Regions from separate parts of the Janibacter sp. DB-40 genome, predicted to be linked through region 1. Evidence: predicted binding sites of a transcription regulator. Region 1 holds the regulator's gene; the other holds the start of a gene.
What was found. Region 1 encodes Rex, which represses fermentation and respiration genes when NADH is low (regulators of the CRP and FNR family bind a similar motif). Its sites were predicted from a motif close to CTTGTGAANNNNTTCACAAG; they were not measured.

Region 1 (14,378 bases):
CAGGAGTGGCGTGACCACTGTGAGCTCGTCGCCGGGCAGCAGGGGCCGGCCACGATGGGGGACCTGCCGGAGAAGGACCTGCCGATCTGGGTGCAGCCGTGGGCCATGGGGTACAACCCCCACCACGGGGTCGACCGGGCGATCATGGCCGCCCGCGAGGCGGTCTTCCCCCTGCACGGCCTCGACGTCTGGTTCGACTGAACCCCGATTTTCTCCCGCCGGGCGGCGTGTCGGATGGACTTTCGGTGATTGCCCTCATGTTCTGTCTTCACAGTGGCCACATCTGCATCTATGGTGGACATCTGCAAGGGCTCGTCGAGGACTGCTGGCAGATCGGCCGGCGGTGCGATCCTGCAGAGATCGAGGTGGTCATGTCGAACGATCTTCTGGGTGAGGTGCGCTTCCTCACCGTGGCTGAGGTCGCGTCGATCATGCGGGTCTCGAAGATGACGGTGTACCGGATGGTGCACAACGGCGATCTTCCGGCCGTTCGCGTCGGCCGCAGCTTCCGCGTCCCCGAGGACGCGGTCCACACGTACCTCGAGACCTCCTTCATCGAGACGGCCTGAGCGCAGTCCCGCCCCGCGACGCACGGACCGGCCGGTTGCCCGTGGTCGGGCGGATCCCGCACGCGGGTACGTGCCACTGCCCGCGAGGCGTTAGACTTCCCGTCTGACTCGCATTCGGTGGGGCCTGCCGCAGGGCCGGCATCGCTCGAGCCGTCACCGAAGTCCCGAAGACGACACGAAGGAAGACCGCATGGGTTCTGTCATCAAGAAGCGACGCAAGCGCATGGCGAAGAAGAAGCACCGCAAGCTGCTGCGCAAGACGCGCCACCAGCGTCGCAACAAGAAGTGACCCAGCGTGAAGGGGGCCGCACCGGAGACCGGTGCGGCCCCTTCGCCGTCCCCGGGGCGGGGCCCGCGCCGGGAACGGGTGATCCCCATCTCGATGGGGCCGTCCACGGTGCCAGAGGCCTCCCTGCTGGTTAGGCTGCGGACAGTGCGGCCGTCCCGCCGCTGCCGACAGGAGGTGTTCCGTGCCCAGGACCGTGCTCGTGGTGGGTGTCTCCCGCCACCTCGGTGGTGCCTTCGCCCGGCGCCTCAGCCGCGACGAGACCGTCGAGCGCATCATCGGCGTCGACGTCGTCCCCCCGCGGCACGGCATCGGGCGCGCCGAGTTCATGCGCGCGGACATCCGCAGCCCCCTGGTCAGCAGGATCATCTCCGGCAACGACGTCGACACGGTCGTGCACATGGGCGTCATCGCGACCCCCCGTGCCGGCGGCGGACGCTCGACGCAGAAGGAGATCAACGTCATCGGCACGATGCAACTGCTCGCTGCGTGCCAGCGGGCCGAGTCGGTGACCAAGCTCGTCGTGAAGTCGACGGCGGGCGTCTACGGCTCCAGCTCGCGCGACCCCGCGATGTTCACCGAGGACATGTCGGCGAAGAAGATGCCCAGCTCCGGCTGGGCCCGCGACAGCGTCGAGGTGGAGGGCTACGTCCGTGGCCTCTCCCGGCGGCGCACCGACATGGAGATCACGACGCTGCGCTTCGCCAACGTCATCGGTCCGCGGATCCGCACCGCCTTCACCGACCACTTCTCCCTGCCGGTCATCCCGATCCCGTTCGGCTACGACGCGCGGCTGCAGTTCGTCCACGAGGACGACTGCGTCGCCGCGATGACCCATGCCGTGCACGCACGCGGGCTCGGTCCGGTCAACATCGCCGGTGACGGGATCATCACCGCCTGCCAGGCCGCGAACATCGCCGGTCGCCCCTACGTGCTCGTGCCGCGGATGACCACCGGGGCGATCGCCGACCTCGCCAAGCGCTTCGGGCTGGTGGACATCGGCTCCGACCAGCTGGACATGATGACCTTCGGCCGCGGTCTGGACACCACCCGGATGCGCGAGGACCTCGGCTTCGACCCGGTGTACTCCACGCGTGCCGCCTACGAGGACTTTGCCCGGGCGACGAAGGGTCGGGTCATGGACCGCCTGCCCTTCGCCCAGCCCGGATGGACTGCCGTGCAGGCGGCCGAGACCGCGATGCGCGCGGTGACGCCCACCAGCGAGAGCGAGAAGTGATGGCCGACAGCACCCGACGGTCGACCGCGAAGAAGGCGACGTCCTCCGCCCCCGCCACGAAGTCCGCGAGGAAGACCACCACCTCGACGACGGCGCGCACGTCGCCGACCCGGCCCGCACCGGCGAAGAAGACCTCCGCGAAGAAGACGTCCTCGACGAAGAAGAAGGCGACGCCACGACCCAGCGCCGTGGCCGCCGCGGCCGACCGCGCCGGTGGCGAGCGCGCCCGCAGGCGCAGCACACCCCTGATCGGCGCCTCGTCGCCCACCGCGACCCCACCAACAACCGGGACGAAGGGGGCGAAGGCCGCCTCCCGCAAGCCCGCGTTGCGCGTCGTGTCCGGGCCCGACGGGTCCCCTCCCGCGGCCCAGCGTTCCACGACGCCCGGCTCGACGGGCCGGCGCAAGCCGCCGGCCCGGCGCTCCACCTCGACCGCCGCCCGGCCCGTGTCCGCCGCACCGACGGCGTCCACCGGCGCCCACGAGCGCGGGACCAGCGGGACGCCGGACGCCGGCCAGGCCATCGTGCCGGGGCTGGCCGAGCTGCTCTCCGTGCTGCTGTCGGCGGGTCAGCTGACCTCCCGGACGATCGGTCAGGCCGCGGGTGCGGCAGCGGGGGAGGACTGGGAGCGGCGTTTCGCCGACACGCTCGAGTTCCTGCAGCGCCGGGTGCGCGGTGACTACGACGTCGACGACTTCGGCTACGACGAGGACTTCACGACCCACACGGTCTTCCCGGTCCTGCGCCTGCTGAAGGACAAGTGGTTCCGCGTGGAGGTGCGCGGGATCGAGAACATCCCGGACGAGGGCGGTGCGCTGCTCGTCTCGAACCACTCGGGCACGATCGCGCTCGACTCGGTCATCACCCAGCTCGCGATCCACGACGCCCACCCGCGCGCCCGCTCCCTGCGGATGCTCGGTGCGGACCTGGTCTTCCAGCTGCCCGTCGTCGGTGACTTCGCCCGCAAGACCGGCGCGACCCTGGCCTCCAACGCCGACGCCGAGCGGCTGCTGCGTGGCGGCGAGCTCGTGGGCGTGTGGCCCGAGGGGTTCAAGGGCGTCGGCAAGCCCTTCCGTGAGCGGTACAAGCTGCAGCGCTTCGGCCGGGGCGGCTTCGTCTCCGCGGCGATCCGCTCCGAGGTGCCGATCATCCCGTGCTCGGTCGTCGGTGCCGAGGAGGTCTACCCGATGATCGGCAACATGAAGACGGTGGCCCGCCTCCTCGGGGCGCCGTACGCGCCGATCACGCCGTTCTTCCCCCTGCTCGGGCCGCTGGGTCTGGTGCCGCTCCCGAGCAAGTGGATCATCGAGTTCGGCGAGCCCGTCGACACCGCCTCGCTGGGGCCGGCTGCGGCGGACGACCCCATGCTCGTCTTCGAGCTGACCGACCAGGTGCGCGAGACGATCCAGCAGACGCTCTACTCCGTCCTGGTCACCCGCCGCTCCGTCTTCTTCTAGGAGGACCCGTGCCACTCCCGACGTCTCGCGTGGTGATGATCGGCAAGCCCGGCTGCCACCTGTGCGAGGAGGCCCGCTCGGTCATCGAGCGGGTCGTCGCGGAGACCGGGGACTCCTTCGAGGAGGTCCACCTCGACTCCGACCCGGCCTTCGCCCGGTACACGGAGGAGATCCCGGTGACCTTCGTCGACGGGCGCCAGCACGACTACTGGCGCGTGGACGAAGGGCGGTTGCGGGCTGCTCTCGGGCGCTGAGCCACCCCCGGCCGGCCCGTTCCAACGCGGTCCGGCGGGTGGGCGGTGACTTTGTGCATTTGTTCACAAGAGCGTAATCTCGAGGTGTTCGGTTCTTCGGCGCCGCCCGCCGGAGACCGTGGAGAGGAGCCGTGCCCAACGTGTCCGTCGACCAGTCCGCCAAGCGGGACATCCCTGATGCGACAGTGGCGCGGCTCCCGGGTTACCTGCGCGCACTGGGGCAGCTGGCCGCAGTCGACGTGCTCTCCGTCTCCTCGGAGGAGCTCGCCCACAGCGCGGGTGTCAGCTCGGCCAAGCTGCGCAAGGACCTCAGCCACCTGGGCTCCTACGGGGTGCGCGGGGTGGGTTACGACGTCGCCCACCTGAGCTACCAGATCTCCCGGGCGCTGGGACTGACCCACGACTGGCCCGTGGTCATCGTCGGCATGGGCAACCTCGGTCGCGCCCTGGCCTCCTACGGCGGCTTCGCGACCAAGGGTTTCCAGGTCGTGGCGCTGCTCGACAGGGACCCCGCCGTGGTCGGCCACAAGGTCGACGACCTCGTCATCCAGCCCATGGCCGCGCTCGAGGCGCTCGTGACACCGGGGGAGGCGTGCATCGGCGTCATCGCCACCCCCGCAGCGTCCGCCCAGCAGGTCGCCGACCTGCTCGTCGCGGCCGGGGCCAGCTCCATCCTCAACTTCGCCGCCACCGTGATCCAGGTCCCCGAAGGGGTGCACATGCGCAAGGTCGATCTCTCCACCGAGCTGCAGATCCTGGCCTTCCACGAGCAACAACGCGTCGGCATCGACTCCGACGAGCTGTTGGAGGGAGCTGGTCGATGAGTTTGCTCAGCTTCGGCTTCAACCACCGCCGCACGCCCATCTCCGTCCTCGAGCGGGCCGCCCTGGACGAGTCCAGCCGCCAGGCCATCGTCGCGATGGCCCAGGCCAGCCCGGACATCTCCGAGCTCCTCGTCATCGCCACGTGCAACCGCACCGAGGTCTACGCCGAGGTCTCGGCCTTCCACGGCGCGGTCGCCGACCTCACCGACGCCCTGACCTCGAGCACGGCGATCACCCACGAGGACCTCAAGGAGCACCTCGACCTGCACTACGGCGATGCTGCCGTCGCGCACGTCTTCAACGTCGCCGCGGGGCTGGACTCGATGGCGGTCGGGGAGTCCCAGATCCTCGGCCAGCTGCGCGACGCCCTCGCCCGGGCCCAGACCGACGGGCACGTGGGCAGCCACCTGAACTCCCTCGTCCAGCAGGCACTGCGCACCGGCAAGCAGGTGCACACCGAGACCGGTCTCGACGAGGTCTCCCGCTCGTTGGTGACCGCGGGGCTGGACTCCGCGGAGCAGCACGTCGGCCAGCTCGCCGACGCCCACGTCCTCGTCATCGGGGCCGGGTCCATGAGCGCGCTCGCGGCGACCACCGCGGTGCGCCGCGGGGTCGCCCGCCTCACCGTCGTCAACCGCACCCACGAGCGCGGCCTCGCCCTGGCGGAGCGGCTCGGGGGCCGTGCACGGCCCACCGACGAGCTCGGTGACGCCCTCGCCGACGCGGACGTCGTCATCTCCTGCACCGGCTCGACCGGGCTGGCGATCTCCCTCGCCGACGTCGCCGACGCCCAGATCGAGCGCTCCGGCCGCAGGCAGGCACTCATCGACCTGGCCCTGCCGCACGACATCGCCCACGAGGTCGCGGACCTGAGCGAGATCACGCTCCTCGGTCTGGGCGAGCTCGGCGACATGCTCGGTGCCGACGGGACCATGCCGGAGGTGGCACAGGCCCGCTCCATCGTCGGCGAGGCCGTGACACGTCATCTCGGGGCCCGGGCCGCGAGCATCGCCGCGCCCACCGTCCGCGCCCTGCGCGAGGCGGCGCAGCAGGTCGTCGAGTCCGAGCTGGCCCGGATGGACCAGCGCGTGCCGGACATGTCGGCCGCCGACCGCGAGGAGGTCGGCCGGGCCGTGCACCGCATCGTGGACAAGCTGCTCCACCAGCCGACCGTGCGGGCCAAGGAGCTCGCCGTCGACGGGCGCCTGGGTGAGTACGAGGACGCCCTCCGCCAGCTGTTCGACCTGCACGCCGAAGGAGGTGCCCTGTGACCACGCTCCGTCTCGGGACCCGTCGGTCGAAGCTCGCCATGACCCAGTCCGGGCACGTCGCCGACGCGCTGCGGGCCGAGGGGCACGACGTCGAGATCGTCGAGATCGTCACCGAGGGCGACACCAGCCGCGCCTCGCTGGCCAGCATGGGCGGCCACGGCGTCTTCGCCAGCGCCCTGCGTGAGGCCCTCCTCGCCGGGGAGATCGACATCGCAGTGCACTCGCTGAAGGACCTGCCCACCACGCCCGAGCCCGGTCTGGTCGTCGCGGCCATCCCGGCCCGGGTCGACCCCCGCGACGCCCTGTGCGCGCGCGACGGGCTCACCCTCGGCGAGCTCGGCGAGGGAGCGGTCATCGGGACTGGCTCTCCCCGCCGTCGCGCCCAGCTGGCCTGCCTCGGCCGGGGGTTCGAGTTCCGCGACATCCGCGGCAACCTCGGGACCCGGCTCGACATGGTCGGCCCCGGCGAGGGCCAGCTCGACGCGGTCATCCTGGCGCACGCCGGCCTGACCCGGTCGGGCCTGCAGGACCGCGTCACCGAGGTGCTCGAGCCGATCCAGATGATCTGCGCCCCCGGTCAGGGAGCCCTGGCCGTCGAGTGCCGTGAGGCGGACGAGCAGGCGCGCGCCGCCCTTCGCCCCATCGACGATGCCGACGCCCGGGCCGCCACCACCGCCGAGCGCGGTGTGCTGGCCGAGCTCGGGGCCGGGTGCGCCGCACCCGTGGGCGCCCACGCCGAGGTCGTCGAGGACGTCGACGGCCCGATCCTCTCCCTACGGGCCGTCGTCGCCGCCACGGACGGCTCGGGGGACCTGCGCCGGTCCATCACCGGCCCCATCGGGGAGGCGGACGACCTCGGTCGCCGACTCGCCCGAACCCTTGTCGCCGACGGCGCGCCCGCGCTCGCCGACCTGTCAGCCACCCACCCCACGACCGCTTCGGAGCATGCCCAGTGACCCCCCAGCGCTCGACCGCAAACGCCACCACCGCAGCACGCCGACCGGCTCGAGTAGCCTTCGTCGGCGCCGGGCCGGGTGACGCATCACTGATGACCGTCGCCTCCGTCGAGCTGCTTGCGCGCGCCGATGCCGTCATCACCGACCAGCTGACCAACGAGGAGATCGTCGCCTCGATGACCGAGGAGGGCGTCGAGATCGTCGACGCCAGCCACGGCGAGCACGGCCAGCAGCTGACCCACGCCTCGCGCGCCAAGCTCGTCGTCAAGACCGCCAAGGCGCACAAGGGTGGCCTCGTCGTGCGACTCATGGACGGCGACCCGGCCACCTTCAACGGCCTCGCCGAGGAGGCGGCCGCCCTCGCCAAGGCGGACATCGACTTCGACGTGGTGCCGGGCGTCTCCGCCGTGAGCGCCGTGCCCTCCTACGCCGGCGTGCCGCTGACGAACCGCTCGACCGGTGCACTGCACGTCGTGAGCGTCTCGGGGTCCAAGCGCCCGGACCTCTCGGCATCGGTGCGCGACGACGTCACGCTGGTGCTGCTCGGCCTGCCCGAGCACCTCGTCCCGGCCTTCGCCGACCTGCTGGCCAACGGCCGTGACGGCGAGACGCCCGTCGCCCTGACCCAGGGTGGGACCACCACCTCGCAGGTCACCCACGGAACGACCCTCGCCGAGGCCGCCGACGCCGTCGTCGGGCTCGAGGTGCCGACGCTGGCGATCGTCGGTCCGACCGTGGCCATGCGCAGCACGCTGTCCTGGTTCGAGACCAAGCCGCTCTACGGCTGGAACGTCCTCATCCCACGGACGAAGGACCAGGCCGGCCCGATGACCAAGCAGCTGCTCGGCCACGGCGCGACGAGCGAGGTCGTGCCGACGATCAGCGTCGAGCCGCCGCGCACCCCCCAGGCCGTCGAGCGCGCGGTGCGCGGTCTCGTCACGGGCCGCTACCAGTGGATCGGGTTCACCTCGGTCAACGCCGTGAAGGCGATCCGGGAGAAGTTCGAGGAGTTCGGGCTGGACGCGCGCGCGTTCTCGGGGCTGAAGATCGCCGCAGTCGGCGGTGTCACGGCCGACGCCCTGCGTGAGTGGGGGATCGAGCCCGACCTCGTGCCGACTGGGGAGATGTCCGCGCGCGGCCTGCTCGAGGAGTGGCCGCCCTACGACGAGGTCCTCGACCCGATCGACCGCGTCTTCCTGCCCCGTGCCGACATCGCGACCGACACCCTCGTGGCCGGACTGCAGGAGATGGGCTGGCAGGTCGACGACGTCACCGCGTACCGCACGGTGCGCGCCACCCCGCCGCCCGCGCCGACGCGTGACGCGATCAAGCAGGGTGCCTTCGACGCCGTCGTCTTCACCTCCTCCTCCACGGTGCGCAACCTCGTCGGCATCGCCGGCAAGCCGCACCCGTCCACGGTCATCGCCTGCATCGGCCCGGCCACCGTCAAGACCGCGGAGGAGGCCGGCCTGCGGGTCGACGTCATGGCCCCCGAGGCCACCGGCGCGAGCCTCGTCGAGGCGCTGGCCGAGCACGGCCGCAAGCTGGCCACCGCGGCCATCGAAGCGGGTGAGGAGCCCCAGCGCCCCAGCGCCCGCCGCAAGAAGGCGACGACGCGCCGCACGAAGGCGAAGGGGTGACTCCCGCGCCCCACGGTCCGAGCGGACCCGTCGTGCGCCCGCGGCGACTGCGGGGCAGCGCCCCCCTTCGCCGTCTCGTCGCGGAGACGCGGCTGCACCCGGCCGACCTGGTCCTGCCCGTCTTCGTCCGTGAGGGCGTCGACGCGCCGGTGCCGATCTCCTCCATGCCGGGCACGGTGCAGCACACCGTCGACTCCCTCGTGGAGGAGGCGCGGGTGTGCGTGGCCGCCGGCATCGGCGGGATCATGCTCTTCGGCGTGCCGCAGACCAAGGACGACTGCGGCTCCGGTGCCGACGACCCCGAGGGGATCCTCAACGTCGCCACCCGGGCGGTGGTGGACGCGGTCGGTGACGATCTCGTGGTCATGACCGACCTGTGCCTCGACGAGTTCACCGACCACGGCCACTGCGGGGTGCTCACGACCGACCCGGCGGGGCGGACCGTGGTCGACAACGACGCCACCCTCACCCGCTACGCCGACATGGCGCTCGCGCAGGCCGCTGCCGGGGCCCACGTCCTCGGCCTCTCCGGGATGATGGACGGTCAGGTCGCCCGTGTGCGCGCCGCGCTCGATGCCGCCGGGTACACCGACACCCTCGTGCTCGCCTACGCCGCGAAGTACACCTCCGCGCTGTACGGCCCCTTCCGCGAGGCCGTGCAGTCCTCGCTCACCGGTGACCGGGCGACCTACCAGCAGGACCCGGCCAATGCCGTCGAGGCCCTGCGCGAGGTCGAGCTCGACCTCGCCGAGGGCGCCGACATCGTCATGGTCAAGCCGGCCCAGCCGCACCTGGACGTCGTCGCCGCCACGGCGCAGATCTCCACCGTGCCGGTCGCGGCCTACCAGATCTCCGGAGAGTACGCGCAGATCGTCGCCGCCGCCGACCGCGGCTGGATCGACCGCGACGCCGCCGTCCTCGAGTCGCTCCTCCACATCAAGCGGGCCGGAGCGCAGATGATCCTCACCTACTTCGCGCTCGAGGTGGCGGGGCGACTGTGAGCGGGCCGAACTGGCTGGATGCGCAGCAGCAGCAGCACTGGCGCGCCTACCTGCGCGGCACGCGTCTGCTCGAGCGGGCTCTCGTCGACGACCTGGCGCCGTACAGGATGCAGCTGACCGAGTACGAGCTGCTGTCGATGCTCTCCGAGTCGCCGGGGCAGCGCACGCGCATGTCCCACCTCGCCGACGACATCGTGCAGTCGCGCTCGCGGGTGACCCACACCGCCGCACGGCTGGAGAAGCGCGGTTGGGTCGAGCGCTGCCGGGCCTCGGACGACGGTCGTGGCGTCGAGATCGTGCTCACCGACGCCGGTCGCACGATCCTCGACGAGCTCGCCGGCGTCCACGTGGAGTCGGTGCGCAGGCACCTCGTCGACATCCTCACCCCCGAGCAGTTCACCGCGCTGGGCGAGGCGATGGCCGCGGTGCGTGACCGGCTCGCGCCCGAGCACCACGAGATCGGCCTGGACGACCGGGCCTGATCGGACGAAGGGGGTCGGTGGCCTCCGCCCCCTCCCTCGGCTCGGTCGGGTCGGGGCCGTGGGGGAGACTGGGGCCATGACGCAGACGACGACCCGATCCGAGGCCCTGTTCGACCGCGCCCGCGCCGTGACGCCCGGGGGAGTCAACTCCCCGGTGCGCGCCTTCGGCGGGGTCGGTGGCGTCCCGCGGTTCATCGAGCGCGCGGAGGGGCCGTGGCTGACCGATGTCGACGGCAACCGCTATGTCGACCTCATCTGCTCGTGGGGGCCGATGATCCTCGGGCACGCCCACCCCGATGTCCTCGCGGCCGTGACCGAGGCAGCACAGCGTGGTTTCTCCTTCGGGACGCCGAGCGAGAACGAGGTCACCCTGGCCGCCGAGGTGGTCGACCGCGTCGAGCCGCTCGAGCAGGTCCGACTGGTCTCATCCGGGACCGAGGCGACGATGTCCGCCCTGCGCCTCGCGCGCGGAGCGACCGGTCGCTCGGTCATCGTGAAGTTCGCCGGCTGCTACCACGGTCACGTCGACGCCCTTCTCGCGCAGGCCGGTTCGGGTGTGGCGACCTTCGCGCTGCCCGACTCCGCCGGGGTCCCCGCATCGGCGGCGGGCGAGACGGTCGTGCTGCCCTACAACGACCTCGCCGCCGTCGAGGAGCTCTTTGCCGCCCGCGGTGAGGAGATCGCCGCGGTCATCACCGAGGCGGCACCCGGCAACATGGGCATCGTCCCGCCCGCACCCGGCTTCACGGAGGGGCTGCGCCGGGTGACGGCCGCCCACGGCGCGCTGCTCATCAGCGACGAGGTCATGACCGGCTTCCGCTCCAGCCGGTCGGGCTGGTACGGCCACGAGACCGGACCCGAGGGTGCGCACCCCGGAGGCTACGAGGGGGGAGCGCCCGACCTCTTCACCTTCGGCAAGGTCATGGGTGGTGGTTTCCCGGCCGCGGCCTTCGGCGGTCGGGCCGACCTCATGGCCGAGCTCGCGCCCGGGGGCCCCGTCTACCAGGCCGGCACCCTGTCGGGTAACCCGGTCGCGACGGCTGCCGGGATCGCGACGCTGCGCGCCTGCACCCCGCAGCTCTACCTGCGCCTCGAGGCGACGGCCACCCGCATCGCCGACGCCGCATCGGCCGCGCTGTCCGCAGAGGGGGTGGCGCACCGAGTGCAGTGGGCCGGGTCGATGTTCTCGATCTTCTTCCGCGACGGCGAGGTGCGCTCGTTCACCGACGCCCAGCAGCAGGACACGGCGGCCTACGGCCGCTTCTTCCACGCGATGCTCGAGGGCGGTGTGCACCTGCCGCCGAGCGCCTTCGAGGCGTGGTTCGTCTCCGGCGCCCACGACGACGCGGCCGTCGAGACGATCCTGGCCGCGCTGCCCGCCGCTGCGAAGGCGGCCGCCAACGGCTGATCGTTCGCAGGCCGGGCGACGTGGGTGGGCCGGCCCGCCTCAAGCCGAAGTCCGATGTGCTTCGGCGAGGAGCACGACAAGGAAGGGACTTCGGCAAGGGCCGGCGCACCTACGTCGTGTGGCCGGTCACCCAGCCACTCCGGTCGTTCAGGGGCGGGCGATGTAGAGCGCGTACTCGAGGGAGCGGCCCTGGCGCTCGACGGGGAGCAGGACCTCCTCGGTCGTGGCCAGGCCGGTCAGCGTGGCAAGCAGGTCGGGCTCGCGCTGGGCGGCCCAGATCGCCAGGGCACCCCCCGGCGCCAGCTGAGCCAGGATCGAGGACAGGGCGGGCGCGGAGTACAGCCGCTCGTTGTCCCGGTGCACGAGGAAGCTCGGTCCGTTGTCCACGTCGAGCAGCACGAGGTCCCACGGCCCGGCGGGCCCGCCGTCGCCGGCGACGGGGGAGGCCGCATCCTGCACGTGGAGGGTGACCCGCGGGTGGCGGGCGAGGACGCCCAGCGTCGGGGTCAGGCCCAGCCGGGCCCACTGGACGAGGTCCTCCTCGATCTCGACGACGTGCAGGTCGCGCACCCGCCGGTCCTTGAGCACCTGCCACGCGGTGAAGCCCAGGCCCAGGCCGCCCACGAGGACCCGTGTGGGCGTCTCCACCCGCTCCAGGGAGCGGTCCGCCAGGGCCGTCTCGGTCGAGGTGTCCGCCGAGTCCATCGCGAAGACCCCGGCGACGACCAGCTCGTGCACCACCGTGCCGTCGGGGGCAGGACGCTCGCGCAGGGCGATCTCTCCGCGGGGTGTCTCGGCGGCGGCGATCGTCTCGGGGGTGCTGTCCATGACCTGCTTCCGGTCGGCGCGGGATGTTTCTGCGACAAATGTGTTGTCTATTACGTCACGGTAACCGGGCTAATGTCACATTCCGAACTGCGGGGGCACCCCGGTGCCGCCGGTCACGAGGGGGTACCTTGACCCCGTGGCTACTACGACTCTCCCCGCGAAGAAGAAGGGGGTGACGTCGTCCACCATCGGGCTGAAATTCCTCATGGCGGGCTCCGGCGTCATCTTCCTCCTGTACGTGCTCCTGCACATGTACGGCAACCTCATGGCACTGGGTGGCCAGGAGACGTTCGACACGTACGCACACCATCTGCGCACGTTCGGGGAGCCGATGCTCCCGTACGGCGGGATGCTGTGGATCGTGCGCGTCGCGCTGATCGCGTCGATCATCGCGCACGTATACGCCGGGATGAAGCTGTGGGCCATGGCCGGGTCCGCCCGCCCGCAGAAGTACGCGGTGAAGAAGAACCTCGGGTCCACCCTCGCCTCCCGCACGATGCGCTGGGGCGGGCTGGCCATCCTGATCTTCGTCATCTGGCACCTGATCCACTTCACGCTGGTCAAGCCGGCCATCAACGACTCGGTGTCCGCCGCGGCGGTCAAGGAGTCCCCCTTCGTGATGGTCCAGGCGAGCTTCGAGCTGTGGTGGATGGTCCTCATCTACGCACTGGCCATGATCGCCCTGGGCATGCACCTCTACCACGGTGTCTGGAGCGCGGCCCAGACGATGGGCATGACGAGCACCGCAGCCTCGCGCAAGCGGGCCAAGACGCTCGGGGCGATCGTGGGGATCGTCATCGTCGTCGGCTTCCTCATCCCGCCGTTCGCGATCTTCTTCAACCTCATCGCCTGATTCTGGAGCACTGACACACATGACTGACACGCTCAGCGAGTACTTCACCGTGGGCGACCCGATCGCCGACACGAAGGCGCCGGACGTCCCCATCGAGCAGATGTGGACCAAGCACCAGTTCGACAGCGCCCTGGTCAACCCGAACAACCGCCGCAAGCTCGACGTGATCATCGTCGGCACCGGCCTGGCGGGGGCGTCCGCGGCCGCGACGATGGGAGAGGCCGGCTACAACGTCAAGAGCTTCTTCTACCAGGACAGCGCCCGTCGCGCGCACTCGATCGCCGCGCAGGGTGGCATCAACGCCGCGAAGAACTACAACGACGACGGCGACTCGACCTACCGCCTCTTCTACGACACGGTCAAGGGCGGCGACTACCGCAGCCGCGAGAGCAACGTCTACCGCCTGTCCGAGGTCAGCGCGAACATCATCGACCAGGCCGTGGCCCAGGGCGTGCCCTTCGCCCGCGACTACGGCGGTCTGCTGGACAACCGATCCTTCGGTGGCGTCCAGGTCGCGCGCACCTTCTACGCCGCCGGCCAGACCGGTCAGCAGCTGCTCATCGGCGCCTACCAGGCCATGGAGCGCCAGGTCGCCAAGGGCACGGTGACGGAGTACAGCCGCCACGAGATGCTCGAGGTCATCATCGTCGACGACGTCGCTCGCGGGATCATCGCGCGCGACATGGTCACCGGTGAGATCGAGACGCACCTGGCCGACGTCGTCGTGCTGGCCAGCGGTGGCTACGGCAACGTCTTCTTCCTCTCGACCAACGCCATGGGCTGCAACGTCACGGCGGCCTGGCGCGCCCACCGCAAGGGCGCCTACTTCGCCAATCCGTGCTACACGCAGATCCACCCGACGTGCATCCCCGTCAGCGGCGACCACCAGTCGAAGCTGACCCTGATGTCGGAGTCGCTGCGCAACGACGGCCGGATCTGGGTGCCGAAGAACGCCGAGGACTGCGAGAAGGACCCGCGCGAGATCCCGGAGGAGGACCGCGACTACTACCTGGAGCGGATCTACCCCGCCTTCGGCAACCTCGTGCCCCGCGACATCGCCTCCCGGCAGGCGAAGAACATGTGCGACGAGGGCCGCGGCGTCGGCCCCAAGGTCGGCGACTTCCGGCGCGGCGTCTACCTCGACTTCGCCTCGGCGATCGAGCGCCTGGGCCGCCCGGCGATCGAGGCCAAGTACGGCAACCTCTTCGACATGTACAGCCGGATCACCGGTGAGGACCCGTACCAGGTGCCGATGCGCATCTACCCGGCGGTGCACTACACGATGGGTGGCCTGTGGGTCGACTACGACCTG
Region 2 (14,378 bases), 1.3 Mb from region 1:
CCCGCGCGCTCCGCGTGCGGGGCGACCGGCAGGACGACGTCGGCGTGCTCGGTGACGTTGCTCGGGCGCACCTCGAGCGAGACGACGAATGCCCGCTCGAAGGCCTGGCGGGCTCCGGCCGTGCCGATGTCGTCGGCGTCCACGCCACCGACGACGAGACCGCCGATCGACCCGGCACCGGCGGCCGCGAGGATCCCCGCGGTGTCGAGGCCGTCGCCGGTCGGGAGACAACCGGCGGCGATCGCGCCGCGCTCCCCCGCACGACGTGGGATCCACGCGAGGCGGGCACCGGTGGTCTCGGCGAGGCGGGCTGCGGCGGTCAGGGCACCGGGCACGGTCGCCAGACGCTCACCGACGAGGATGGTCGCGCCCTCCTCGCGCAGTGCGGCGTGGGCCGCGGCCAACGACTCCGGTGCGTCGTCGCCAGCCAGGGCGGCCAGCACCTCGGTCTCGGTGCCGGGGGCGGACGGGATGAGGCTGCCGCCCATCTTGGTCAGGCCGCGGGTCGCCATCGGTGCGACCGCGTGGACCTTCAGACCGTGCTTGCGGTACGCCTTGCGCAGCCGCAGGAAGACGATGGGGCTCTCCTCCTCCGGCTCGAAGCCGACGAGGAGGACCGATCCGGCCTGCTCCAGCTGCCTGTACGTCACGCCACCGGTCTGCGGGGTCGCACCCGCGACGTGGCGCAGGAGGACGTCGCGCTCCTCGGCCGAGTGCGGCCGGGCGCGCATGTCGATGTTGTCCGTCCCGAGGACCTCGCGAGCGAGGGTGGCATAGGCGTGGGCGTCCTCGATGCTCACGCGGCCGCCGGTGAGCACGCCGTGCCCCCGGGCGGCACGCAGACCGTCCGCAGCGGCCGCGAGGGCCTCCTGCCACGAGACGACGCGCAGCTCGCCCCCTTCGTCCCGGACCATCGGGAACTCGAGGCGGTCACCCAGGGAGGCCCAGGTGAAGGCCCAGCGGCCCTTGTCGCAGTTCCACTCCTCGTTGACCTCGGGGTCGTTGCCAGCCATGCGACGCAGGACGGTGCCACGACGGTGGTCGCTGCGGATGGAGCAGCCGGAGGCGCAGTGCTCGCAGATGTCCGGCGTCGAGACGAGGTCGAACGGACGCGAGCGGAAGCGGTACGCCGCACCGGTGAGGGCGCCCACCGGGCAGATCTGGACGGTGTTGCCCGAGAAGTAGGACTCGAAGGGCTTCTCCTCGTAGATCAGCACCTGCTGCAGGGCACCGCGCTCCCCCATCTCGATGAAGGGGTCACCGGCGATCTGGGAGGAGAAGCGGGTGCACCGCGTGCACAGGATGCAGCGATCACGGTCCAGCAGGACCTGGGAGGAGATGTTGATCGGCTTGGGGTAGGTGCGCTTGATGTCGTCGAAACGCGAGGTGGGGCGGCCATTGCTCATCGCCTGGTTCTGCAGGGGGCACTCGCCGCCCTTGTCGCAGACCGGGCAGTCCAGCGGGTGGTTGATCAGGAGCAGCTCCATGATCCCCTGCTGGCCCTTGTCCGCGATCGGCGAGGTGTGCTGGCTGCGCACCTGCATGCCGTCGCTGACCGTCATGGTGCAGCTCGGCTGGGGCTTGGGCATCGGCTTGACGTTGCCCTCGCGGTCCGGGGTGGCCACCTCGACGAGGCACTGGCGGCAGGCGCCGATCGGGTCCAGCAGCGGGTGGTCGCAGAAGCGCGGGATCTCGATCCCTGCCTGCTCGGCCGCGCGGATGATCAGGGTGTTGCGGGGGACGGACACCTCCATCCCGTCGATGGTGACGGTGACGAGGTCGGGCTTGGGGTCGGCCCCGGACGTCTGCTTGTCGCTCGTGGTGGTCATGTGGTCACCTGCACAGTCTCCTGGTTGGCGAAGAGCGTCGCGGCCGCTGGCGGGAAGAGCTCGCTGGCCGGCGTGTGGCAGCCGGCCTCGAACTCCTCACGGAAGTACTGCACGGCCGAGGTGATCGGGCTCGTGGCCCCGTCACCGAGCGCGCAGAACGCACGGCCGAGGATGTTGTCGCAGATGTCGACGAGCATGTCGATGTCCTGCTGGGTGCCGCGACCCTCCTCGATCCGGTGCAGGATCTGGGCGAGCCAGTAGGTGCCCTCACGGCACGGGGTGCACTTGCCGCAGGACTCGTGCATGTAGAAGTCGTTCCACCGGCTCACCGCGCGCACGACCGAGACCGTGTCGTCGAAGATCTGCAGGGCCCGGGTGCCGAGCATCGACCCGTGGGCGGCCACGGACTCGAAGTCGAGCGGCACGTCGAGGTGCTGGTCGGTGAAGATCGGCGTCGAGGACCCGCCCGGCGTCCAGAACTTCAGCGGGTGGTTCGGGTCCCGCATGCCACCGGCCAGGTCGATCAGCTCGCGCAGGGTGATCCCCAGCGGCGCCTCGTACTGGCCCGGGTGCTTCACGTGGCCGGACAGGGAGAAGATCCCGAACCCCTGGGACTTCTCGGTGCCCATGTCGGAGAACCACTCTGCGCCCTTGCCGACGATCAGCGGGACGGAGGCGATGCTTTCGACGTTGTTGACCACCGTCGGACGCGCGTACAGGCCGGCGACCGCGGGGAAGGGGGGCTTGAGGCGGGGTTGGCCGCGACGCCCCTCGAGGGAGTCCAGCAGCGCGGTCTCCTCACCGCAGATGTAGGCGCCGGCACCGGCGTGGACGACGATGTCCAGGTTGTACCCCGTGCCGAGGATGTCCTTGCCGAGGTAGCCGGCCGCGTAGGCCTCCTCGACCGCGCGCAGCAGGCGGCGGTAGACGTGGGCCACCTCGCCGCGCACGTAGATGAAGGCGGTGTCGGACCCGATGGCGAAGGAGGTGATGATCGCGCCCTCGATGAGGAAGTGCGGGGCGGCCATCATCAGCGGGATGTCCTTGCACGTGCCGGGCTCGGACTCGTCGGCGTTGACCACCAGGTAGCGCGGTCCGCCGTCGTGCGGCGGGAGGAAGCCCCACTTCATGCCGGTGGGGAACCCGGCGCCACCACGGCCGCGCAGGCCGGAGTCCTTGGTCACCTGCACCAGGTCGGTCGGGTCCATCTCCAGTGCCGAGCGCAGTGCTCGGTACCCGCCGTTGTCCTCGTAGGTGGCCATGGTCCAGGACTGCGGGTGGTCCCAGAACTTGGTCAGGATCGGGGTCAGCTGCGTCGACATCCCGGTCACTCCCCCTTCTCGTCCGTGCTGTCCGGCGGGGTCTGGTCGGAGACGTTGTCCACGTCGGCGGGGACGTGGCGACCGGCCGCCAGGCCCTCGACCTGCTCGCCCGCCTCGTCGGGCGTGGTCGTGGGCCTCGGCTCCTCGTGCTCGTCACCCGGCGCGGTCCATCCCTCGCGACGGGCCACCTCGATGCCGCGGAGGGAGGCGGGGCCGGCCCCGACCCCTTCGTCCGCACGGCCGTCGGTGAAGCCGGCGAGGAGACGAGAGGTCTCCTTGAAGCTGCACACGCGGTCCGGGCCGCGCGTGGGCTTCACCGGCTTGCCCGCACGCAGGTCGTCGACGAGCTCGACCGTCGACTCGGGGGTCTGGTTGTCGAAGAACTCCCAGTTGGTCATCACGACCGGAGCGAAGTCGCACGCCGCGTTGCACTCGACGCGCTCGAGGGTGATCTTGCCGTCCTCGGTGGTCTCGTCGTGGCCGACCCCCAGGTGCTCGCTGACGGTGTCCCAGATCTGGTCGCCGCCCATGATCGCGCACAGGGTGTTGGTGCAGACGCCGACGTTGTACTCACCGCTGGGGTGGCGCTTGTACTGCGTGTAGAACGTGGCCACGCCCGAGACCTCGGCAGCGGTCAGGTCGAGCAGCTGCGCACAGAACTCGATGCCCCGGCCGGTGACGTAGCCGTCGACGCTCTGGACGAGGTGCAGCATCGGCAGCAGCGCCGAGCGCTTCTGCGGGTAGCGCGCGATGATCTCCTGCGAGTCGGCGGTGAGCTGCTCGAGCACCTCGACGGTGTACGGCTCCTTGCTCTCCGACGAGACGTAGAGATAGCCGAACTCGGTCTGCCTGCCGAACTTGATCGACATCAGCGGTCCACCCCTCCCATGACGGGATCGATCGAGGCGACCGCGACGATGACGTCGGCGAGGAAGCCTCCTTCACACATGGCCGCGACGGCCTGCAGGTTGTTGAAGCTCGGGTCCCGGAAGTGGGCCCGGTAGGGCCGGGTCCCACCGTCGGAGACGACGTGGCAGCCCAGCTCGCCCTTGGGCGACTCGATGGCGACGTAGGCCTGGCCCGGCGGGACGCGAAAGCCCTCGGTGACCAGCTTGAAGTGGTGGATGAGCGACTCCATCGAGGTGCCCATGATCTCGCGGATGTGGTCGAGGCTGTTGCCCTGGCCGTCGCCGCCGATGGCCAGCTTGGCCGGCCACGCGATGCGCTTGTCCGCCACCATCGTCGGGCCGGGGTTGTGCTGCAGCTCGTCGGTGACCTGCTCGATGATCTTCAGGCTCTCGAGCATCTCGTCGATGCGGATGGCCCACCGGTCGTAGGCGTCGGCATTGGTCCGGGTGACGACCTCGAAGTCGTACTTCTCGTAGCCGCAGTACGGGTCCAGCTTGCGCAGGTCGTGCGGCAGCCCGGTCGAGCGCAGCACGGGTCCCGTGACGCCCAGGGCGGTGCAGCCCGTGAGGGACAGGACGCCGACGTCCTTGGTGCGACCCTTCAGGAGAGGGTTCTCGAGCAGGATCGCCGACAGCTCGGCGATGCCCTTGCGCAGCTGCGGGATGGTCTCGCGGATCTTGTCGATGGCACCGTGCGGCAGGTCCTGCGCGACGCCGCCGGGACGGATGTAGGCGTTGTTCATCCGCAGACCGGTGATGGCCTCGATGATCGACAGGATGCGCTCGCGCTCACGGAAACCGATCGTCATCACGGTCGTCGCACCCATCTCCATGCCACCGGTGCCCATGCAGATCAGGTGGCTGGAGATGCGGGTCAGCTCCATCATCAGCACGCGGATGGCGCTGGCCCGCTCGGGGATGTCGTCGGTGATCCCGAGGATCTTCTCGATGGCGAGGCAGTAGGCCGCCTCCTGGAACATCGGGGTCAGGTAGTCCATCCGGGTGCAGAAGGTCGTGCCCAGGACCCAGGTGCGGAACTCCATGTTCTTCTCGATACCCGTGTGCAGGTAGCCGATGCCGGCGCGCGCCTCGGTCACCGTCTCGCCGTCGAGCTCGAGGATGAGGCGCAGGACGCCGTGCGTCGAGGGGTGCTGCGGACCCATGTTGAGGATGATCCGCTCCTCGGGGTTCATCCCGAGCTCGCCCATCTCGCGGTCCCAGTCACCGCCCTCGAGGTGGACGACGTAGCCCTCGGCGAGGTCGTCCGCTCCGGGGGTCGAGTGGACTCCGGTGCTCGTGTCGCTGGATGCCATCAGTTGTACGACCTCCGCTCGTCGGGCGGCGGGACGGTGCCGCCCTTGTACTCCACCGGGATGCCACCCAGCGGGTAGTCCTTGCGCTGGGGGTGGCCCGCCCAGTCGTCGGGCATGAGGATGCGGGTCAGCGCGGGGTGGCCGTCGAAGACCACGCCGAACATGTCCCAGGTCTCGCGCTCGTGCCAGTCGGCACCCGGGTAGACCTCGACGATGCTCGGGATGTGCGGGTCGGCGTCCGGGGCGGTCACCTCGACGCGCAGGCGCCGGCCACCGTGGGTGATCGAGAGCAGGTGGTAGGCCACATGCAGCTCCCGACCGGTGTCGTCGAGGAAGTGCACGCCCGAGACGGACATGCACATCTCGAAACGCAGGTCCGGCTGGTCGCGCAGGGCGCGCATCACGGGCACGAGGTCCTCGCGGCCCACGTGGAGGGTCAGCTCGTCGGCGTGGACGACGACCCGCTGGACGAGGTCGGAGCCGGTCGCCTCGGCGAGGGTGTCGACGGCGGCGTCGTACCAGCCGCCGTAGGGACGCGTGGCGGCTCCGGGGAAGGCGATCGGGGCCTGCAGCCCGCCGTAGCCGGAGGTGTCCTGCCCCTGGCGTGCGCCGAACATGCCGACGCGCTGGCCCCGGATGGCCGGCGCGTGGTCCGGGTCGACCTCGCCCACCTCGGGCGACCCGCCGACGTTGGTGTACTCGACCGGGCGCTGGTCACCGGTGAGGCCCTCGGTCGAGGGGTAGTCCTCGTGGGCGCTGCCTGCCAGACCCGGGCCCTCCGGGTGGACGCCCTTGGGCCTGGGGGCGTCGACGTCCTTGCCCGGCTCGTCCGTGGGCTCGTTCTCCTCCGTCATGCCAGCAGGTTCCTTCCCAGGAGGGCCTCGTGGTCGTGGGTCGGGGCCTGCAGCTCGGTCGGGACCGCCTTGAGGGCGGCAGCCTCGGCCGCGCGGACCGCCGCCTCCCGGTTGACTCCCAACGGCGTGTTCTGGACCTGCTCGTGGAGCGTGATGATCGAGTTGAGCAGCATCTCCGGGCGCGGCGGGCACCCGGGCAGGTAGATGTCGACCGGGATGATGTGGTCGACGCCCTGGACGATCGCGTAGTTGTTGAACATGCCGCCGGAGCTGGCGCACACACCCATCGAGATGACCCACTTGGGGTTGGCCATCTGGTCGTAGACCTGACGCACGACCGGTGCCATCTTGTTGCTCACCCGCCCGGCGACGATCATCAGGTCGGCCTGGCGCGGAGTCGCAGCGAAGCGCTCCATGCCGAAGCGGGCCAGGTCGTAGTGCGGGGTGCCGACGGCCATCATCTCGATGGCGCAGCAGGCCAGACCGAATGTCGCAGGCCACATCGACGACTTGCGCATGTAGCCGGCGAGCTTCTCCACCGTCGTCAGCGCAAAGCCCGAGGGCAGCTTCTCCTCAAGTCCCATTTTTCGTCTCCGTCCTCGTCAGTCCCACTCGAACCCGCCGCGACGCCAGACGTAGGCGTCTGCGATGAAGAACGCGTTGAACAGGAAGAGCACCACGGCACCGAGGGTGAAGGCCCCGAGCTCGTCGAAGGCGACGGCGAAGGGGTAGAGGAACAGGGCCTCGATGTCGAAGATGATGAACAGCATTGCGGTCAGGTAGTACTTGACCGGGAACTTGCCACCCTCAGCGGCCTGGGGAGTCGGCTGGATGCCGCACTCGTAGGCCTGTGCCTTGGCGGCGTTGTAGCGAGCAGGTCCGACGACCAGGCTCGTGCCGACCGAGACGAGCGCGAAGCCGAGGCCGAGCGCGAAGAGGATCAGCAGCGGGATGTAAGGGTTCATCGCTGCACGGCCTCGCTTTCTCTCATGTGATGCACGCCACTGACGATCCTAGGGCAGGCGCTCGTCCTGCCTGCAGTGCCCTCAGGCATTGGGAGCCATCCTGGTCAGGAGGCGCACGAGCCGGTCATCGACACCGCCGCCCTTCTCCTCGGGCAGGTTGGCCATGAGCTTGAGCATGAACTTCATCAGCGTCTCCCGGGGCAGCCCGTACTTCGTCGCCAGGCGCATGATCTCGGGCTTGCCGATGATCTTGGCGAACTGCGCCCCGAGGCGGAAGTAGCCGCCGTGCATGTCCTTCATCCGGGTGACGTAGGACTGCAGGACCCGCTCGCGGTCGGCAGCGGTCGGGCGGGCGAGCGCCTGGAGGATCGTCTCCGCGGCGGCGTGGCCGGCCTCGAGTGCGTAGTCGATGCCCTCGCCGTTGAAGGGGTTGACCATGCCACCGGAGTCGCCGACGAGCATCAGGCCGCGGTCGTAGAGCGGCTGGCGGTTGAAGGCCATCGGCAGCGCGGCCGCGGTGATGTCCCCGCTCATCGTGTCGGCGTTGATGCCCCACTCGGGCGGCATCGTCTCGACCCAGCGGCGCATGACGTCCTTGTAGTCGGTGCGGCCGAAGGCCTCCGAGGTGTTGAGCACGCCCAGACCGACGTTGCTGCGGCCGTCGCCGAGGCCGAAGAGCCAGCCGTACCCGGGCATGAGGATCTTCTCCCCCTTCGGCGTCGTCGACCACAGCTCGAGGTGGCTCTCGAGGTACTCGTCGTCGTGGCGGGGGGTCTCGTAGTAGGCCCGCACGGCGACGGCCATCGGTCGGTCCTCGCGCTTCTCGCGCCCCATCTTCACCGACAGCCGTGAGGAGACGCCGTCCGCGGCGACGACGACCGGTGCGTAGTAGGTCTCGCGCTCACCGGTGGCGCGGCCGCGCTGGTCGACGACCTTGGCGGTGACGCCGATGATGCGGTCCTGGTCGTCGAGGATCGGCTCGGCGACGTTGCGGCCCTCGAGAAGGGTGGCGCCGCTGGCGGCAGCGTGGCGGGCGAGCACCTCGTCGAGGTCGGCCCGGGCACGCACCATGCCCTGGCCCGGGAAGGAGGCGACGTCCGGCCAGTCGAGCTGGAGGGTCATGCCGCCGCCGATGATCCGCAGGCCCTTGTTGTGTGCCCACCCGTCGGTCTCCGACATGGGCAGCCCGAGGTTGATCAGCTGGCGGACGGCACGGGGGGTCAGGCCGTCGCCGCAGATCTTGTCGCGGGGGAAGGTGGACTTCTCCAGCAGGACGACGTCCTTGCCGGCCTTCGCCAACCATGCCGCTGTCGCGGAGCCACCGGGGCCGGCCCCGACGACGATGGCGTCGGCGGTGCGGCCATCACCGGCCGCAGGCAGTGCACTGGTCACGAATGGGTTCCTCGAGGGCTTGTGAAGGATTTCACGATCGCGGGGAAGCCTACCTCTCCATGACGAGGCGAACGACACAGGTGAACCTAACCTCGCGGCGTCGCCGGGGTGCCCGATGGCGAAGGGGTGCTCCCCCGCCGGGGCGGGCAGCCCCCTTCGCACCTGTGCAGGACTTTCCCCCGGTTCGCAGCGGTATCAGACCCTTGCGAAGCGGGGGTTTACCGGGTGACCCGATATTCGGGGGGCAGGTGAGGCGACGGGGCCCTACGGCTTCGCCGCTCGGTCCCGTGCTCGCGCTCGGCCGTGCTGCGGGCCTCCCTCGTCCCTCGCTCGGATCCTCGCTACGGCTTCGTCGCTCGGTGCAGCGCGACGATGCCGCCGGTCAGGTTGCGCCACTGCACATCGGCCCACCCGGCCGCGGCGATCGTCGTGGCGAGCTCGTGCTGGGCGGGCCAGGCCTGGATCGACTCGGCGAGGTAGACGTAGGAGTCGGGGTTGGAGCTGAGCGTGCGGGCCACTGGCGGGAAGGCGGCCATGAGGTACTCCGAGTAGACCGTGCGGAAGGCCTTGTTGACCGGCTGGCTGAACTCGCAGATGAGCAGCCGGCCGCCCGGCTTGGTCACGCGCAGGAACTCCCCGAGCGCCGCACCGCTGTCGACGACGTTGCGGAAGCCGAAGGACATGGTCACCGTGTCGAAGGACTCGTCCGCGAAGGGCAGCCGCGTCGCGTCCGCCGCGGAGAAGTCCAGGTCGGGGTACTGGTGCTGGCCCTGGTGGAGCATGCCGAGCGAGAAGTCGGCCGAGACGACGTCCGCGCCCGCCTTGCGCAGCGGCACCGACGAGGTCCCCGTGCCCGCGGCGATGTCGAGGATGCGCTGGCCGGGCCGCGGCTCGAGCGACTGCAGGACGGCCCGGCGCCACAGGCGGGTCTGGCCCAAGGACATCACGTCGTTCATGAGGTCGTACTTCGCTGCGGTCTCGTCGAACATCGCGGCGACGGCCTTGGGGTCCTTCTGCAGGGTGGCGCGGCTCATGTGCACATCCTCGCACCCGCAGTCGTAGGCTGTGGCGGCCATGACATCTCCATCACCCGACGACGTCCCGGGGCCGCTCGGCCACTCCCGACCCGCCCTGGTCGTACGCACCATCTCCGTCCCCGCGGCGCAGGTCGGCGACCTGCTGGAGCTGCTGCCGGAGCCGGTGGACGCGGGCGACATCGTCTCCTGGGTGCGCAAGGGAGAGGGCCTGGTCGGGTGGGGCACGGTCGCGACCTTCCGCTCGCGCGGGTCGGACCGCTTCGCCCGGGCGCAGGAGTGGTGGCGCACGGTCACCGCCGAGGCGATCGTGCGCGACGACGTGGACGAGCCCGGCACCGGACCCATCGCCTTCGGGTCGATGGCCTACTCGTCGCACTCCGGCACCGAGTCCGTGCTCGTCGTCCCCGAGGTCGTCGTCGGGCGCCGCGGTGACCTGGCCTGGGTGACGACGACCACCACCGCCGCCGCGGTCCCGACGGCCGACGAGCCGCTCGAGTCCCAGACCGCCCCCGTGGACCCCGGGGAGGTCGCCTTCACCGACAGCGACCTGACCAAGGAGCGGTGGGCCGCCGCCGTCGAGGAGGCGGTCTCCCGGATCAACGCCGGGGACCTGGACAAGGTCGTCCTCGCGCGCTCCGTGCAGGCGACCGCGGACGAGCGCATCGATCCCCGCTGGCTGCTCACCCGCCTGGCCGAGGACTACGACACCACCTGGGTCTTCGCCGTCGACGGGCTGGTGGGCGCCACCCCCGAGATGCTCGTGCGCCTCGAGCGTGGCCTCGTGACCTCCCGCGTGCTCGCCGGCACCATCCGACGCACCGGTGACGACAGCCACGACCTGGCGCTCGCCGGGTCGCTCGCCCGCAGCAGCAAGGACCTCGAGGAGCACGAGTACGCGGTGCGCTCGGTCGCGGAGGCCCTGACCGACCACACCTCCTCGATCAACGTGCCGGAGTCCCCCTTCGTGCTGCACCTGAACAACGTGATGCACCTGGCGACGGACGTCGCGGGGGTCGTCGACGACAGCTCCACCTCGCTCGCCCTGGCCGCCTCGCTGCACCCGAGCGCGGCGGTGTGCGGCACGCCGACGGCGGACGCCGACCGGGTCATCGCCGAGCTGGAGGACATGGACCGGGGGCGGTACGCCGGGCCGGTCGGCTGGATGGACGCCTCCGGTGACGGCGAGTGGGGCATCGCGCTGCGGTGCGGCTCCTACGACGCGCCCAACTCCCTCCGCCTCTACGCCGGCTGCGGCATCGTCGCCGGCTCCCGCGCCGAGGACGAGGTCGCGGAGTCGGTGGCCAAGCTGCTGCCGATGCGCACCGCCCTCGGCGGCTGACCCGCGAAGGTAGGGGTCCTCACCCCAGGGCCGCGGTGACGGCCGCCCGGGTGCGCTCGCCCGCGGCGCGCCGGGACCCCGCGGCGATGGGGACCCGGACCACGCGGACACCCGTGGCAGGGGTCGCGATCGAGCGGGTGAGGTCCTCAGGGGTCCGGGCGGTCGTGGCGGGCACGCCGTGCGCGGCGCAGAGACCCTCGATGTCCGCGCCCGTCGGCGTGGTGAAGAGCCGGCGCATCGGCCCGGCGTGCTCGGCCGCCCCGTACTCCAGGGTGTCGAAGATGCTGCCCCCGTCGTCGTCGACGACCACGATCGTCAGGTCCGGCACCGGCTCGTCGGGGCCGATGAGCAGCCCGTTGGCGTCGTGGAGGAAGGTCAGGTCCCCGAGCAGGGCGTAGGTCGGCTCGGCGCGGGCCAGCGCCAGCCCGACCGCCGTCGAGACGCAGCCGTCGATGCCGGCCAGCCCGCGGCTGGTCACGGGGTGCACGTCGGCCCGCGGCCGTGGCACGCCCAGGTGCAGGTCCCGGGCGACGCTGCTGCTGCCGAGGAGCACCAGGCTCTCCCCCGGCACCGCGTCGTGCAGCGTCCGGGCGGTCGTGGGCCCGTCGAGGTCACCGGCACCGCCCAGGGCGTCGGCCACCCGGTCGGCGGCCCCCAGCCATGTCCGGGCGAAGGGGGTGACCCCCCGCTCCTCCGCGTCGCCGGCGAGAGCCGAGAAGGGGTGGACGGCGGCGGCCGTGTGCGTGGCATCGGCCCAGCCCGCCGCGCCGGGCTCGGCCGGCGTCACAACCTCGACGCGCACGCCGGGGCGACGGGCGAGGGCCGGGATCGTGCGCCCGAGGGTCGGTCGGCCGATGACGAGGAGACGGGTGGGCAGGTGCGCGTCGACCCACTCGGTGGCGGCGAGGAGCTGCGCACCGTGCGGGAGGACCAGGGGGTGCGTCCCCGGGCCGGGCTCGGCGATGACCGGCGCGCCGTGGCGGGCCGCCCAGTCCAGCGCGGCGGCACGGTGCTCGGCGCTCGGGAGCTCGCCGATGACGACAAGGGTCTGCGGGTCGTGCGCGAGGGGCGTGGCGGCGGCAGTCGTCACCGGGGCGGGCGCCGGCAGGGTCACCCACGGCGTCCCACCCGGGCGGCCGGCGACCGGGTTCACTGGTTCGATGTATTCGGGCGTGTCCAGAGGCGCACGAATACATCGATCCGCGGACGTGTCCGGCGCGAGGGGGTCGCGGTAGGGCAGGTCGAGGTGGACGGGCCCGGCGAGACCCGACCCGCCGAGCGCCCCGGTGGCGGCCGCCCACGCGCGCGCGGCACCGGTGCGCCAGGCCGCGGCCTGGCGGGGCGGGTCCTGCGGGGTCTCCAGCTCGAGGGCGAGCCGGACGTGCTCACCGAAGATGCCGAGCTGGTCGGTCGCCTGGTTGGCACCGACTCCGCGCAGCTCGGGTGGCCGGTCCGCGGTGAGCAGGAGGAGCGGTACCGCGCCGTGGTGCGCCTCGAGGACGGCGGGGTGGAGGTTGGCGACAGCGGTGCCGCTCGTGGTGATGATGACGGCCGGGCGCCGGCTCTCCTTGGCCAGCCCGAGGGCGAGGAAGGCCGCGCTGCGCTCGTCGACCCGCACGTGCAGCCGGGCCCGACCGGAGGCGTCGAGGTCGTGCGCGGCGTAGGCGAGGGGCGCCGAGCGGGAGCCCGGGCACAGGACGATCTCACGCACGCCGAGCCGGACGAGCTCGTCGAGGAGGACGCGGGCTCCGGTCGTCGAGGGATTCACGGGACCGATCCTGCCACTGCCGACATCCCGGCCGGGACCCGCTCGACCGCGTAGTCGATGACGACCGGGTCTCCCCCTTCGCCGTCCAGAAAGGCGTCCGCGCCCTCGCGCCACGACCGCAGCGACGGGTCGTCGCTCTCGTCGACGAGGTGGGCGGTCTGCGCGTACAGCTCGGTGGCGTGCGCGTCCGTCGCCCCGTCGTCGGGCCCGAGGACGTCGGCCACGCGACGCTCGACGGTCACCCAGCCCTCGCGGTCCGGGTTGTCCGCGCCGTCGAGCCCGGCGACGGGGTCCTCGGTGTGCTCGAGGCTGAGGACCGACACGTCGTCGGGGACGTCCAGGCCCGCGACGGGGGCGCCCGCGGTGACGACGTGGGTGACCCGGAAGCGGCTGCGGAACCGCGGGTCGGCGGCGAGCGCGGCGGCGGTGAGACCGCCCTGGCTACGGCCGCCGAGGAGCACCCGGCTGCGTCCGACGGACCCGGTGCGCCGCTGGGCGTCGGCGAGGGCGCGGGTGACGGCCTGCATCGTCAGGGTCTGCTCTCCCGCGGCGAGGAGGACATTGCTGGTGAGGTCCCAGGGGTTCTCCCCCGCCCGGGGTGCGAAGCTCTGCGTCCCCGGCACGTCGACCACCCAGGTCCACGACCCGTCGGCGCGCGGGACACCGACGACCCGGACCCGGGAGCCACCCGAGGTGGGGCCGCTGTCGTCGACGAGGTCGGCGACACTGCGGGGTGCCCGCCCGACCGTCACGGCGTGTGGGACCACGCGCACCTCGTGGTCGGACTCGTCGAGGGCGATCCCCCCGGTCGCGGCGACGACAACCTGCAGTGCCTCCTGCTGCGTGCGCGGCGGGTAGGGCACACCCAGCCGTCCGGACCGCCACCGCAGCCAGGTCCCCAGCGCGGGTGTGCCCCTGCCGAGGCCGATGACCAGACCGTCGAATCCCTCGGCCACGAACGGGACGAGTCCGGGCGCGTGCACGAGCAGCTCGTCGACCTCCTGGCCCAGGCCCAGGCCGAGACCGACGAGGGCGGCCGTGGCGGGAGCGCCGACCATCGGCAGTCGCGGGAGCAGGAGCGGGGTGAAGAGGGCGGCCGCCAGGGCCGTGGTGGGCACGGAAGCGCCGACAGCAACACCCACCGAGGTGGCTGCGACGTCGAAGAGCGCCTCGGCCGCCTGCTCCCCCGCGCGGTACAGCCCCAGTGCCGCCCGGGTCGTCTCGGCGGTGGCGAGCACCTGCGTCGAGACCCCGACGGCGTCGCGGGCACAGTCGAGGACCGCGGCCTCCGCGGCCAGGTACTCGACCGGTGCGACCACGCCCGCGAGGGCGAGAGCGGGCTCAACCGCGGTGGCGCCGACGCGCACCGCGGTCTCGGCCACGTCCCGGCCGACGACCTCCAGGACCTGCGCCCCGTCCTCGAGCTCCTCGAAGGAGACCGCCAGGCCGTGCGTGCCGCCGGTGACGGTGAGCTCGCGGCTCACGGCAGCGCCGGGTCGGGGCGGGGGACTCGCGCCGTCGCGGGGTCCCCGAGCATGGCCAGGTGCTCGGACGCAGCGGCCGCGAGCACCCGCACCGCGGCGGCCGCGCCCCGCAGGGCGGCGCCGAGGGCGGTGAGGTCGGCCGCGTGCGCCGCGACGAGCTCGCGGTG

Region 2: the regulator Rex is predicted to act here: its motif matches at 8,602-8,621, upstream of PVE36_RS02370 (geranylgeranyl reductase family protein).

The regions. Positions count from the first base shown of each region.
Region 1 covers NZ_CP120360.1:2,565,276-2,579,653, reverse strand. The annotation lists gene PVE36_RS12290 (acetoin utilization protein AcuC) at 1-201, shown strand, start outside; gene PVE36_RS12285 (helix-turn-helix domain-containing protein) at 372-569, shown strand; gene PVE36_RS12280 (AURKAIP1/COX24 domain-containing protein) at 760-858, shown strand; gene PVE36_RS12275 (NAD-dependent epimerase/dehydratase family protein) at 1,040-2,092, shown strand; gene PVE36_RS12270 (lysophospholipid acyltransferase family protein) at 2,092-3,549, shown strand; gene PVE36_RS12265 (glutaredoxin family protein) at 3,585-3,803, shown strand; gene PVE36_RS12260 (redox-sensing transcriptional repressor Rex) at 3,944-4,627, shown strand; gene PVE36_RS12255 (glutamyl-tRNA reductase) at 4,624-5,898, shown strand; gene hemC (hydroxymethylbilane synthase) at 5,895-6,854, shown strand; gene PVE36_RS12245 (uroporphyrinogen-III synthase) at 6,851-8,494, shown strand; gene hemB (porphobilinogen synthase) at 8,491-9,495, shown strand; gene PVE36_RS12235 (MarR family transcriptional regulator) at 9,492-9,977, shown strand; gene hemL (glutamate-1-semialdehyde 2,1-aminomutase) at 10,054-11,385, shown strand; gene PVE36_RS12225 (hypothetical protein) at 11,533-12,213, opposite strand; gene PVE36_RS12220 (succinate dehydrogenase cytochrome b subunit) at 12,350-13,066, shown strand; gene PVE36_RS12215 (fumarate reductase/succinate dehydrogenase flavoprotein subunit) at 13,086-14,378, shown strand, end outside.
Region 2 covers NZ_CP120360.1:479,799-494,176, reverse strand. The annotation lists gene PVE36_RS02405 (NADH-quinone oxidoreductase subunit G) at 1-1,829, opposite strand, end outside; gene nuoF (NADH-quinone oxidoreductase subunit NuoF) at 1,826-3,151, opposite strand; gene nuoE (NADH-quinone oxidoreductase subunit NuoE) at 3,157-4,020, opposite strand; gene PVE36_RS02390 (NADH-quinone oxidoreductase subunit D) at 4,020-5,372, opposite strand; gene PVE36_RS02385 (NADH-quinone oxidoreductase subunit C) at 5,372-6,226, opposite strand; gene PVE36_RS02380 (NADH-quinone oxidoreductase subunit B) at 6,223-6,810, opposite strand; gene PVE36_RS02375 (NADH-quinone oxidoreductase subunit A) at 6,829-7,191, opposite strand; gene PVE36_RS02370 (geranylgeranyl reductase family protein) at 7,273-8,583, opposite strand; gene PVE36_RS02365 (demethylmenaquinone methyltransferase) at 8,925-9,617, opposite strand; gene PVE36_RS02360 (isochorismate synthase) at 9,658-10,959, shown strand; gene menD (2-succinyl-5-enolpyruvyl-6-hydroxy-3-cyclohexene-1-carboxylic-acid synthase) at 10,979-12,727, opposite strand; gene PVE36_RS02350 (hypothetical protein) at 12,724-14,211, opposite strand; gene PVE36_RS02345 (hypothetical protein) at 14,208-14,378, opposite strand, start outside.